Regions from separate parts of the Microcystis sp. MC19 genome, predicted to be linked through region 2. Evidence: predicted binding sites of a transcription regulator. Region 2 holds the regulator's gene; each other region holds the start of a gene.
The links. The regulator NtcA, encoded in region 2, controls nitrogen genes in cyanobacteria. The targets are predictions, from matches to a motif close to TTTGTANCNNNNGNTACAAA.
Positions count from the first base shown of each region.

Region 1: rpe (ribulose-phosphate 3-epimerase) is a predicted target of NtcA. The motif match lies at 1,081-1,100, and genes of this name have one in related genera.
Region 3: B5D77_RS17665 (DUF3155 domain-containing protein) is a predicted target of NtcA. The motif match lies at 1,374-1,393, and genes of this name have one in related genera.
Region 4: B5D77_RS13110 (ammonium transporter) is a predicted target of NtcA. The motif match lies at 1,832-1,851, and genes of this name have one in related genera.

Region 1 covers NZ_CP020664.1:2,355,536-2,358,717, reverse strand. The annotation lists one part of gene B5D77_RS11910 (ISKra4 family transposase) at 1-514, opposite strand, end outside; one part of gene B5D77_RS11910 (ISKra4 family transposase) at 514-670, opposite strand; gene B5D77_RS11905 (hypothetical protein) at 728-916, opposite strand; gene rpe (ribulose-phosphate 3-epimerase) at 1,211-1,918, shown strand; gene hisN (histidinol-phosphatase) at 1,967-2,773, opposite strand.
Region 2 covers NZ_CP020664.1:884,496-887,677, reverse strand. The annotation lists gene fabI (enoyl-ACP reductase FabI) at 1-584, opposite strand, end outside; gene ntcA (global nitrogen regulator NtcA) at 799-1,476, shown strand; gene B5D77_RS04550 (DUF3084 domain-containing protein) at 1,484-2,971, shown strand; partial or broken gene B5D77_RS26945 (DUF4277 domain-containing protein) at 3,145-3,182, shown strand, end outside.
Region 3 covers NZ_CP020664.1:3,476,673-3,479,854, forward strand. The annotation lists gene B5D77_RS17660 (GAF domain-containing sensor histidine kinase) at 1-1,032, opposite strand, end outside; gene B5D77_RS17665 (DUF3155 domain-containing protein) at 1,421-1,735, shown strand; gene B5D77_RS17670 (S8 family serine peptidase) at 1,852-3,182, opposite strand, start outside.
Region 4 covers NZ_CP020664.1:2,592,947-2,596,128, reverse strand. The annotation lists gene B5D77_RS13115 (ammonium transporter) at 1-24, opposite strand, end outside; gene B5D77_RS13110 (ammonium transporter) at 200-1,636, opposite strand; gene ribD (bifunctional diaminohydroxyphosphoribosylaminopyrimidine deaminase/5-amino-6-(5-phosphoribosylamino)uracil reductase RibD) at 2,152-3,182, shown strand, end outside.

The sequences.
Region 1 (3,182 bases), 1.5 Mb from region 2:
AATAAATTCCAGATACCATCATGTCCATCTCCTAAACAAATTAAAGGCTTGGCCAAAACTTGAGAATTAACCAAATCTAATAAAGCTGAGTTATCTTGAAAAAAAGCCGCTACCCCCAGTTGATGAAAACTCACTGCTTTATAATCACGCCAAATTAAGGCTTTTCCCTTGGCAGTTCTTAGTCGTACCTTACCGCCATCTAGGCTCATTTCTTCCACTTCCACTTCTGGGTTAGACGGTAATTCTTCAAAAGCATATCGATGTACGAGGCGTTGTTGGGTACTGTGAGAAACAGCAATCCCTGTCAATGATTTGATTTTCTGCGCCGATTTTTCGTAGGATTCATCGCCACTTAATAGCAAACAGTTCTTCTCTAACATTGGACTCATCTGAGTCCGAGACTTTATTTCTAATTTTTTCGCTTGTTTTTCTGTAATTGGTAATTCCCCCAAAATACTTTTCACTTTTCTCGTCCGACCGGCAGTTTCTTCTGTGCTTGTTTTGACAAAAAAATACCGATTTCTGGGTTAACATAATGAATCATTAAATCTCTGACTGTCTCCTCTATCTCTCCCAAGTTATTAAATTTCTTAATTTGGGATTGCTCATAGAGACATTGCCCTAACTCTTGACATAACTCTTTAATTCTTTTTTCATTTTCTGATAACATTGAATTATTCCTCCCATCGAGAGCTATTCTGAATTGTAAGTTATAACTATTATAATCTCATTTCTCTTTGTGATCAAGTTGAAGATTTTCTAGTTTTTGACTGCTATAAGTATTAATACTCATTGCATAAGTGAGATGCTCCCAACGCATTAAGACCTGTACCGCTTTGACAACGTCTTGCTGATAAGCTTCTCTAGAGGGGTAATCTTGGGGGTTTTTGAGATTTAAAGCGTCAATGATATTCATATTTCAGGTTATGAAGGTTAAATGCAAAACTGTGATTATGTCACACTTATATACCTCAAGTTTCTAATAAATTCCCTAACGGGGATTGCAATATCTTTTATTCTAGAGTAGAAATGATTGATTGTCAGTAGCGGTTATTGCTATACAACAATTAAAAATTTTTGTCTGTTACAATTTATACAAAATGCTCTGGGATTACCCCGACTGAAAACTCAAATCCGATTAGTGATCACTGATCACTGATTGCTGATAAGATTGTTACGAAAATATAAACACGAAATTCTATAGTTAGCCATGACCCAAAACGGAAGCTCGAAGTCGATCGTTGTCTCTCCCTCGATCCTATCGGCGGATTTTAGTAAATTAGGAGCCGATATCGAGGCTGTGGATAAGGCAGGAGCCGATTGGATTCACGTTGATGTGATGGATGGTCGTTTTGTCCCGAATATCACCATTGGACCCCTGATTGTCTCCGCTATTCGTCCCTATACGAAAAAACCTTTAGATGTGCATTTAATGATCGTCGAACCAGAAAAATATGTGGCTGACTTTGCGAAAGCGGGTGCTGACATTATTTCTGTTCACGCTGAACATAATGCTTCTCCCCACCTCCATCGTACTCTTTGCCAAATCCGCGAACTCGGTAAACAAGCGGGTGTGGTATTAAATCCCTCCACTCCCCTAGATTTAATCGAATACGTGCTGCATTTGTGCGATTTAGTCCTAATTATGAGCGTTAACCCCGGTTTTGGTGGCCAGAGTTTTATCCCGGAAGTTGTCCCCAAAATCCGTCAATTACGCCAAATGTGCGATGAAAAAGGCTTGGATCCCTGGATTGAAGTGGATGGCGGCTTAAAACCGGCTAATACTTGGCAAGTTCTCGAAGCGGGCGCTAATGCGATTGTAGCAGGTTCGGCGGTATTTAATGCCCCCGATTACGCGGCGGCGATCGAAGGTATCCGTCACAGCAAACGTCCCCAACCTCAATTAGCCACCGTTTAATTGCCGCGGGGGTGGGTTAGCTGTTGACTAATTATCTTGGCATTCGCACTAACCCACTCTACTGATTTGTTCTAAAACCTGCCGCCATAAACCGGAATTAGAGACGGCTAAAACTTCGCTAGAATCAGCTTTTAGGGGATTACCTGACCAATCGCTAATTATTCCGCCCGCACCTTCAATAATCGGGATTAAAGCACAAAAATCGTAGTATTTCAGGTCTGATTCTAGGATGACCATCGGCATGGCAGTGCAGCCGGTGGCTAACATCATATAGTTATAGCAATCACCCCCAAAAGCGGTACGTTTACAGACGCTTTGCAGCTGACGAGCGATCGCCTGTTGTCGTTCTGTGATAAACATTAAGGGAGTGGTGGAGGCTAAACAGGCATTTTTTAAGACAAGTTCTCGATCTTGACGGTAGGGATTAACAATCATCTGGTTATTATAAAGACTCGCTTTTCCCTTCACTCCTAACCAGCGATCGCCTAAAATCGGTTGATCGACAATTCCTAAAATCGGTTGATTTTCTGCCACTAGGCCGATTAAAGTCCCAAAAATAGGCAATCCTTTGACAAAAGAGGATGTGCCATCGATCGGATCCAATACCCAATAACGACCACTTTGGGAGGGAATATTGGCTCCTTCTTCTCGAATAACCCCATCTTCAGGCAATTCTCGCCGAATAATCGCCACCATCGCCTCCTCAGCTTCTTGATCGGCGATTGTTACTATTGAGGAAACTTGCTCGAGTTTGGTCTCGGTTTCTAGATGGGGCTGCCGAAAATAGCGCCGGATAATCTCTCCAGAAGCGTCCGCTAATTGATGAGCTAGTTGGATAGTGCGATCGATATTCATGAGGGGAAACAATACAGCAGAATTTAGAAGACAGGAGACAGGAGTAGGGAGTGTGGGAAGTGGGGAAGTGGGGAAGTGGGGAAGTGGGGAAGTGGGGAAGTAGGGAAGTGGGGAAGTGGGGAAGTGGGGAAGTGGGGAAGTGGGGAAGTGGGGAAGTGGGGAGATGGGGGAAGTGGGGGAAATTTGCCTATCACCCTAAATACTTATTGCCTCTTGGATAGTGCGAGCGATATTCATCAATAAAAGTTATCCATACAGGAAAACAATAATGTTTATTTATGGTAAAGGGGAGGTGGGGAATTATGAATTATAAATTATGAATTATGAATTATCAGTGGGGAGATGGGGGAAGTGGGGGAAATTTGCCTATCACCCTAAATACTTATTGCCTCTTGGATAGTGCGAGCGA
Region 2 (3,182 bases):
CGAATTGGACCGGCGGAAATACCATTAACTCGGATCTTTTGGCCACCTAATTCGGCGGCTAAATAGCGAACACTCATTTCTAAACCAGCTTTTGCCACCCCCATTAAATTATAGTTAGGAATTACCTTGACACCGCCGAGATAGGTAAGAGTGATAATACTTCCCCCTTCCGTCATCAAAGGTTTAGCCGATCGAGCTAGACGGGTTAGGGAAAAAGTGCTAATATCTAGGGATTTAGTGAAAGCTTCCCGAGGGATGGCGGTAAAATCGCCCGTTAAACCCTCTTTATCGGCAAAAGCGAGACAGTGAATCAAAATATCCAGTTTACCCCATTTTTCCGCCACTGTAGCGAAAGTATCTTCTACCTGTTGGTCATTTTGGACATCGCAGGGGACATAAAAAGCGGGATTAAGTTCATCGGCCAATTCTCGCACTTTTTTCTCAAAACGGCCCTTTTCGTCGGGGAGATAGGTGACACCGATATTCGCACCAGCTTGATGGAGTTGTTGGGCAATTCCCCAAGCGATCGAGCGATTATTGGCAATTCCCGTCACTAAGGCGTTTTTTCCCGTTAAATCTAACATAGTTCTCGTTTCTCTTACAAAAATCTCCCCAATAGCCGACCCCAGCGAGATTCGGTATAATAGGGATACAGATAACGGGGCAGCAATGATCACCCCTCCCCCATTGTCTGGCAAAAAGCGCCCAAAACTTTTCCCAGTTTAGGGAGCGGTTATGTTTAATAGAGGTTACACTCGTTGCATAATAAAAACAATTTTCCCCTTTTTTGGATGTGAGATGGACTTATCATTAATACAAGATAAACCCCTAGCAGATGTGTTCCGTCGAATCGGCAGCGGCAATTTCCCCCCGGTGGTGGAGTTGTTCGAGCGTGGCAAAACGATCTTTTTCCCTGGAGATCCCGCTGAAAGAGTCTATTTTTTGCTGAAAGGAGCCGTTAAGTTGTCGCGAGTCTATGAAGCGGGAGAAGAAATTACCGTGGCTCTACTGCGGGAAAATAGCGTCTTTGGTGTGCTATCCTTACTCACCGGCCAGCGATCGGATCGTTTTTATCATGCCGTGGCTTTTACTCCGGTAGAATTACTCTCGGCCCCGATCGATCAGGTAGAAAGGTCCCTCCGCAATAATCCCGATTTATCAATGTTGATGCTGCAGGGGTTGTCCTCGCGGATTCTGCAAACGGAAATGATGATCGAAACCTTAGCTCACCGGGATATGGGTTCACGTTTGGTCAGTTTTTTATTAATTCTCTGTCGTGATTTTGGGGTTCCCACCACCGATGGTATCCGGGTTGATCTAAAATTGTCTCACCAAGCGATCGCAGAAGCGATCGGTTCTACCCGCGTCACTGTCACCCGTTTATTGGGAGAGCTGCGGGATCAAGAAATGGTCTCAATTTACAAGAAGAAAATTACCGTCCATAATCCCGTCGCTCTCAGTCAACAATTTACTTAAATTCTGGATGACTAGCGCTTATATTTTGGTTTTGGCCATCGTGGTTTTAGGTGGTCTGATAGCGGCGGTTGGCGATCGCATAGGGAGCCGTATCGGTAAGAAAAGGATGCGTTTATTTAATCTGCGTCCGAAACAAACCGCAACTTTGATGACGATTGTAACGGGAATTTTTATCGCCGGTTCCACTTTAATTGTCTTGTTTGCTTCTAGTAAATCCCTGCGTCAAGGAGTTTTTGAACTGGATCGTCTTTTAAATGAACGTCGTGCCGCTATTAAGGATTTGGAAAGTCAGGTCAGAGAAACCACCGAACAAAAAAATCAGGTGGAAAAGGCGTTAAAAACGGCTAAAAGTGAACAGATAGCCGTGCAGAAACGTCTGGAGGTTCTTAATAAAAATTATCAAGCTTCTCGTCAACGTTTGCGATTAGTTTCTGGACAGTTGGAAAAGTTTCGTAAGGAAGTGGCTAATTTAAATAATGAACGAGTCATTTTAACTAATCAAAAGGCACAGTTAACCAGTCAAAGGGATCAATTGTCCCAACAAAAATCAATTCTTTCTAGTCAGATCAATCAACTACAAACCACCGTTCAAGTTAGAGATAAAGAGTTGGCTAATCAACAAAAGTTATTAACAACCAGACAAGCGCGACTTCAACAGTTGGAAACCCAACAAAAAACCCTACAGCTAGAAATTGATCGTCGGGATCAACGTATTGGAGAACTCGATAGCTCGATCATCGATAAAAATTTAGCTTTGGAACAGCGCGAGGGAAAATTAAAAGATTTAGAAACCCAAATGGCTTTTCTTAAGCGGGAAGTGGAAGTTTTAGAACAATACTATCAAACCTATCAAGAATTGCGGGAAAAACAGATCGCTATTTTCCGGGGACAGGTGTTATCTTTTGGAGCTTTTCGTATTGTTGATCCCCAAGCTATTGTCGCTGTTATCGATAAGTTATTGCGAGAAGCGAATATAAATGCTATCCGCGCCACCCAACCGAATCAGCCTAATTTTGACCAGCGTTTAGTTAAGATCACAAAAGCACAGGTAGAACAGTTAAGTCAACAATTACAGGACGGTAAAGAATATGTGGTGAGAATTCTTTCAGCAGGTAATTATGTACTAGGAGAAACCGAGATTCGTGTCTTTGCTGATGTGGTTCCCAATCAAAGAGTTTTTGAGGAGAAACAGGTAATCGCTGCCGTTTCCATCGATCCCCAAAATATGACAGAAGAAGACCTACAAAAGCGCTTAGATTTACTCTTAGCATCGGCTCAATTCCGCGCTAGAAGTGCGGGAGTTTTAGGGTCAATTCAAGTGGAAGATGGGTTATTAACTACGGTAGTTAACTTTATTGGTCAAGTCAAAAAGTCGGGTAATTCTATCGAGACACTTGAGGCAATTGCCGCTAGTAAAACTAATACTGCTGGTCCCTTAACTTTGCGTTTGGTAGCGGTAAAAGATGGTAAAATTGTTTTTAGTACGTCTTCTTAAAACCTAGATTCCGCACTTCAGTTTGTAACAGAAAACGTTACCAACAAGTTGAAAGACTAACTGAATATAAATACTCAGAATTTCCTTGACCAAAACATGAGATAATGGAAAAAGTATTAATGATCGAAAAAACATAAGAAATGTCTCCTTCAGAAGAAATACAAATTTAAAATATCGACCATTTAGGAATATTGGCAGGACTAATTGATGA
Region 3 (3,182 bases), 2.4 Mb from region 2:
ATCGCTCCTCGGAATACCATAACCCGTGTCTTTAAAAACAATTTCTACACTATTCTTAACATTTTTGACCTCGACGGTGACTTTTCCGCCGGCAGGAGTATATTTGAGGGCATTATCAATTAAATTGCTGAATACTTCCCGCAAACTGGGGATATTGGCACGAATAAGTGGTATATCTTCCCCGTGAATCCTTTCTAGACTGAGATTTCTCTCTTTAGCTACGGCCTGGGCCGAAAGGAGCAACGGATCGAGAAGCTCATGGAGATCGATCGGAGTTAGCTGAGTGCTGCCAGCAGGCAAGAGAAAGGTGGTGGGGGAAGATTGCGCTTGCAGGAGAGGAATATCGACGGTGGGGTAATTTTCGCTTTCTTGCTGAATTTGGGCCTCAAATCCGGCGATTAAGTCCCGAACTCGATCGCTTTCCCTCAGCATACCGGTAATGGCGGGATCGTTACCTTCTTCGGCCAAAAGCCTTTTGAGCAGAAGTTTACCAAAGGTTTTTAAAGCGGTGAGGGGATTGCGGATTTGATGGAGAAAGGTATCGAGGCGCTGACGTTGCCATTGTCGATAATAACGTTCTTCTCCTAATTGGCGATCGAGTACACAGGCTAAAGCGAGGGTTTGGGTGATTTTTTCCATCTGGGTTAATTCCCAACTTTGCCAAGGTCGTTTTTCTCTGGTTGTCACCAATAATCCGATCATGCCCTCTTCATACATTAAGGGTAAAAACAAGCGATGACCGCTGACGGTCTCCTGATTACTCCAGAGGTGGGATAAATCTTCTAACTTAACCGCAGTTAACAGGTCTGCCGCCGATGGGCCTGGTTGCAAGGAAAGCCGCTTTTTTTGGGGAGAAGGGGAATTAAAAGGCGGATAAACAACAACTGGGATTAAATTACTCGATAAAGGTTCAGTTAAATAAACCGCACTTCTGTCTGCTTCCATTTGCTCCCGCAAAAGTTCCATCTGTGCCTGACAGAGGGCAATAAAATCATCACTCAGGGGAGTCCGGGAGGGGGAGGAGAAGGGCATACTAAGAAAGTAAAAAGTAAAAAATCAGAAAACCTTGATCAAGCTAGGGTTGCGAGTTTTATTTCCCAGTTGACAGGGGAGACAATGGCCATCCTCTTGGGTGGGGTGCAGCCAGTAAAAAGCAATTAGGGCAAGGGTTTGATCACTATTTTAGGGGTGGCTCAGGGTATATATTAAAAAAAGTTTAAGAATAATAAGTTTTGTATCGGGATTGGGGGCAGTGTTTTTGTGACACAAACTTAAACACAGTCCCAGTCTAGCTTCTAGTCAAACTTGTTTGTAATTGGGTTTGTGAGAGACACTTGATTTCTCGGTCTAGAACGGATATAATCGCTACGGCTTTTGTAACTATCATTACAACGATTAGCCAAAACAGGAGGTAATTGGGTTGGCCAGAAAACGGAAACGTAAAAGTCGCCGTCGTCAAGAAGGACGTAAGATACTTGAACTTGTACCCCAGTATAGTATTGAAAGTGGCGAAGATAAACCCGTAACTGCGGCGCGTAAGTATATTCAAGCTATAGGCATTAGCCCACCAGCTTTATTGATTGTTAAGCGTAACGAGCATACAACCGATCGCTATTTCTGGGCTGAAAAAGGACTGTTTGGAGCGCAATATGTGGAGGAAAACCACTTCCTCTTCCCAAGTTTGCGCGACCTGCAGCCCCAGCCCGTCAAAGCATCGGTAGCAGTTGCCAAATAATTCACAGGACTATTAATAGTATCATGGAAAGTGAACTCGTTTACAGAAAAGTAAACGAGTTTTTTTTTGTCTGAGAGCCAAGAATCAGCTATCTGAGGCCAAAAAACAGCCAAGTTTTAGGCGACATTACCTGCTGTGGCAGTAATAATTTGACGTACTTGAGCATCGGTCAGATTCGGATTGGCACTCAACATTAAGGTCACCACTCCGGCCACATGGGGTGCTGCCATGGAGGTTCCACTCAAGAAACCATAGCCACCATTAGGGAGAGTAGAATACACTTGTACGCCTGGAGCGGTGACATAGCTCATCGAAGAATTGGAGCCAGCACGATTGGAGAAGGAAGCCATCTGGTTAGAACTGTTAACGGCACCTACGGCAAGACCCCAAGAGGTAGCATTGGAAGCGGGATAACTGGGTTGAGCTGCCCCCGCATTACCGGCGGCCATAACCACGATCACACCGCGACTGCTGGCATACTGGAGGGCTGCTTGAATCTGACTGTTAGTGCTACCACCGCCCAAACTCATATTAATCACATCAGCACCGTTGTCCACGGCGTAGCGAATTCCTTGGGCAACGCCACTAGAGCTGCCACTACCAGAATCGCTCAAAACTTTCACCGGCATAATTCTGGAATTGTAGGCCACACCAGTGGCTCCGAAACCATTATTAGCAGCAGCAATGGTTCCCGCCACATGAGTACCATGGCGGTTGCCATCTAAAGTGTTATTATTACCATTGGCAAAGTTCCAGCCATAAACGTCATCAACGTAACCGTTGCCATCGTTATCAAGACCATCATTGGCAATTTCGCCCGCATTCGTCCAAATATTGGCCGCTAAGTCGGCATGATTGCGGTCAACTCCTGTATCTAGTACAGCAACGACGATTCCCTGTCCTGTATAACCTCTTGCCCAAGCTTCGGGTGCATTAACTAAGTTAACCCCCCAGTCATTAGCACCACCAAAAGTGGGAACATTGGCAAAAGGACTTTCATTCAAGGCTCCAGCGACGGCTCTCGCAGCATTAACTAAACCGTATCCTGAAGTGGCACTATATCCGGGTACAACTGGGGCTGTGGTCGCAGACAGGGTTAAGTTATAGTTGGTGCTGCCACTGTGGGGATAAACCCGGATATAGTAAGTACCCCCATTCAGCTGACGAGTAATACTCTCACTGCTGTTACCGCGATTAGTGGAGCTAGTAATCACACCGCCACTACTATTTAACAAGGACACATCGGCATCGGCACTTAATCCCGTTAAATTGAGGCTAAAGTTGCTACTGGTTCCTAAACTAAAATGATAATAATCATTGGTGTCTGCAGAACCAGCGAAATCACTGTAGCTGGTGGCAGTTGCTCCAATGGTGATATCACAGGCCATTTCTAAGGTATTGCCGGCGTTATCTAAGGCAGTAAGATTAAAGCTCGCTACTTCTTCTT
Region 4 (3,182 bases), 1.7 Mb from region 2:
GGTTATTCCTACGATCTTTTTCATTGACGGTTGCTGCCTAGTAGCAAGATTAATTTTTTCTGTCCGGAAAGAGACAAAAAACCGAAAGAGAAAAGGTTTAGAAGCCAATTATAGCCACCGATCGCAGCGGGGCGAGGCCTTCTTCCTTTTCTCTTTAACTTTGTCGGGGATCAATTAATCTATCTTTACAAGGTTTAACCTAACGACTGCTAGGCGTTTCCATGTCAACACTGGAAGCATAATGGCCGCCGGTAACGATATCGGACTCCTTGACGAAACCGCTATAGGCTTCCATCCCGTGTTCACCCACATCCAAACCTTCCATTTCTTCTTCGGGAGTAACACGAATACCGAGGGTCGCCTTGAGGATTGTCCAAACAATACCACTAACAATCAGGGTAAATGCCCCTACTGCCACAATTCCGATAATTTGGTTAATAAACAGTTGGAATTGACCGGTGATTAAACCCGCATCTTTGTTGAAGATACCGACGGCTAAAGTTCCAAACACACCACAGACGAGGTGAACGGAAGTCGCACCCACGGGGTCATCAATTTTCAGGTTATCGAAGAAAGCCACCGAGTACACCACGACCACACCGGCAATTAAACCGATGATTGCCGCCGACCAATAGGATACACCATCACAACCGGCAGTAACGGCTACTAAACCGGCCAGAATACCGTTAATAATCATCGAAAGGTCGGGTTTACCATCTTTCGCCCAAGCGGTAAAGGTAGCGGCAATGCCGCCCGCGGCCCCGGCGAGGTTAGTGGTGACAGCGATATAGGGTACAGTTTCATTAACCGCTAAAGTAGAACCGGGGTTAAAACCAAACCAGCCAATCCAGAGAATTAAACAACCCAGGGTCGCAATACTCATGTTATGGCCGGGTAAGGCATTGGTGCGACCGTTGATGTATTTACCCATTCTCGGGCCGAGAATTGCCGCCCCGGTTAAGGCAGACCAACCACCGACCGAGTGAACTACCGTCGAACCGGCGAAGTCCTTAAAACCAAGGTCGGCTAACCAACCGCCACCCCACACCCAGTGACCGGTGATCGGGTACATGATACCAACGATAATTAAGCTAAAAACGAGGAAATCGGTGAATTTAATCCGTTCTGCCACTGCCCCAGATACAATGGTTGCCGCCGTTCCCGCGAAAGCGACTTGGAACAGGAAGAACACCGAGGTGGGCAAAGAGGCAGGCATAACGTAGGTGGCGGGATCGCTACTGCTAAGGAACCAACCTCCCGTACCGAAAAATTCGTTACTGACAGACCCGAACATCAGGGAGAAACCGATCGCCCAAAATGATATGGTGGAGAGGGCGAAAACGATCAGGTTTTTGGCCAGAACGTTAACGGCGTTTTTCTGACGACAGAATCCCGTTTCTAGCATCGCAAAACCCGCATTCATAAAGATCACGAGGATGGCGGCAATTAAAACCCAGATTGTATTGAGGGCGTTTTGGACATCTTCGGGGGTTAGGGGTTTCGCATCCTGGGCCTGTACGGCCGTGTTCCAAACCACAAAAATAATCGCAGACAAGGGAACACAGGCTAACCAGACAGGGTTAATTTTGGGTAACAAACCGACAAGTTCCCCAGATTTTCGAGCAATTCGTTTCATCGTTAATTCGTTTACTTTGTTGAGTTAGTAGGTCGATTCATTACTTTTGAAAATAATCACCGAGCAATTATGTCCGTTCAACCGCTAAATCCTAGGAACAGGGGTCAATCATTTCAGAAGACCAAACACCTAGGGATTTATCTTGATGTGTGAGTAGTCAATGTTTTTCGATCTTTGTTGTTTTGATTTGAGATTTCTGTATCCTCTGATACGTTTCACTTTAAAATAATAATAGTAGAGAAGTTATCAATTATCAGTTATCAGTTAGAAAGGGGATATAGGGGTTTAGGAATTTAGGTATTTAGGGGTTTAGGGGTTTAGGGAAATTTCAGCCAAATGCCCCACTACCCCCCGCAACGCACACGAAGTGGTCTCCCCATCTCCCCACACCCCATCACCCCATCACCCCCATCTCCTAATTCATAATTCATAATTTATAATCTATAATTCCCACTGATCACCGATTACTGTTTACTGATCACTGAAAACTCTCCCCTCCTTTGGAGAAATCAACCATGGCCCGGGCAACGGAATTCGATCGCACAATGATGCAAAGATGTCTAACCCTTGCTAGGCAAGCCTTGGGGCGGACTTCTCCTAATCCTTTGGTGGGTTCTGTGATCGTTCAAGAGGGTACAATTATCGGCGAAGGTTTTCACCCAGGGGCCGGACAACCCCATGCAGAAGTTTTCGCCCTGAGACAGGCAGCAGAAAAAGCTCGTGGTGCCACTTTATACGTCAATCTTGAACCCTGTAACCACTATGGACGGACTCCCCCCTGTAGCGAGGCAATTGTGCAAGCAGGCATTAAAAAAGTGGTGGTGGGGATGATCGATCCTAATCCCCTAGTGGCGGGGAAAGGCATTCAAAGATTAGAATCGGCAGGCATCGAGACGCTGGTGGGAGTGGAGGAGTCCGAATGTCGTCAACTCAATCAGGGTTTTATCCATCGCATCACCGCTAAAAAACCCTTCGGTATTCTCAAATATGCCATGACTCTCGATGGCAAAATTGCCGCCACTAGCGGTCATAGCGCCTGGATTACTAGCCCCGCTTCTCGCCAAATAGTCCATCAATTGCGATCGGCCTGTGATGCGATTATCGTCGGCGGTAGCACTGTCCGTCAAGATAATCCCCACCTTACCACTCACGGCCTCTCCGATCATAATCCCCTGCGCGTGGTCATGACTCGATCGCTCGATTTACCTCCCTCGGCCCATCTTTGGGATACCAGTCAATTTCCCACCCTTGTCTATACACAAATTGATGCTAATGTCAAGCTTCAGCAACAATTATTAACAAAAGGCGTGGAAGTGATCGAACTCACCGAGGTGACACCCACTTTAGTGATGGAAAATCTTTATCAGAGGGGATTTTGTCAGGTTTTGTGGGAGTGCGGCGGCGGTTTAAGCGCCGCCGCGATCGCTGAGGGCATGGTACAAAAAATTATCGCTTTTATTGCGCCCAAAATCATCGGCGGAATCAAGGCACCTACTGCCGTGGGTGATTTAGGTTTCCAGTTAATGAGCCAAGCTTTACAGTTAGA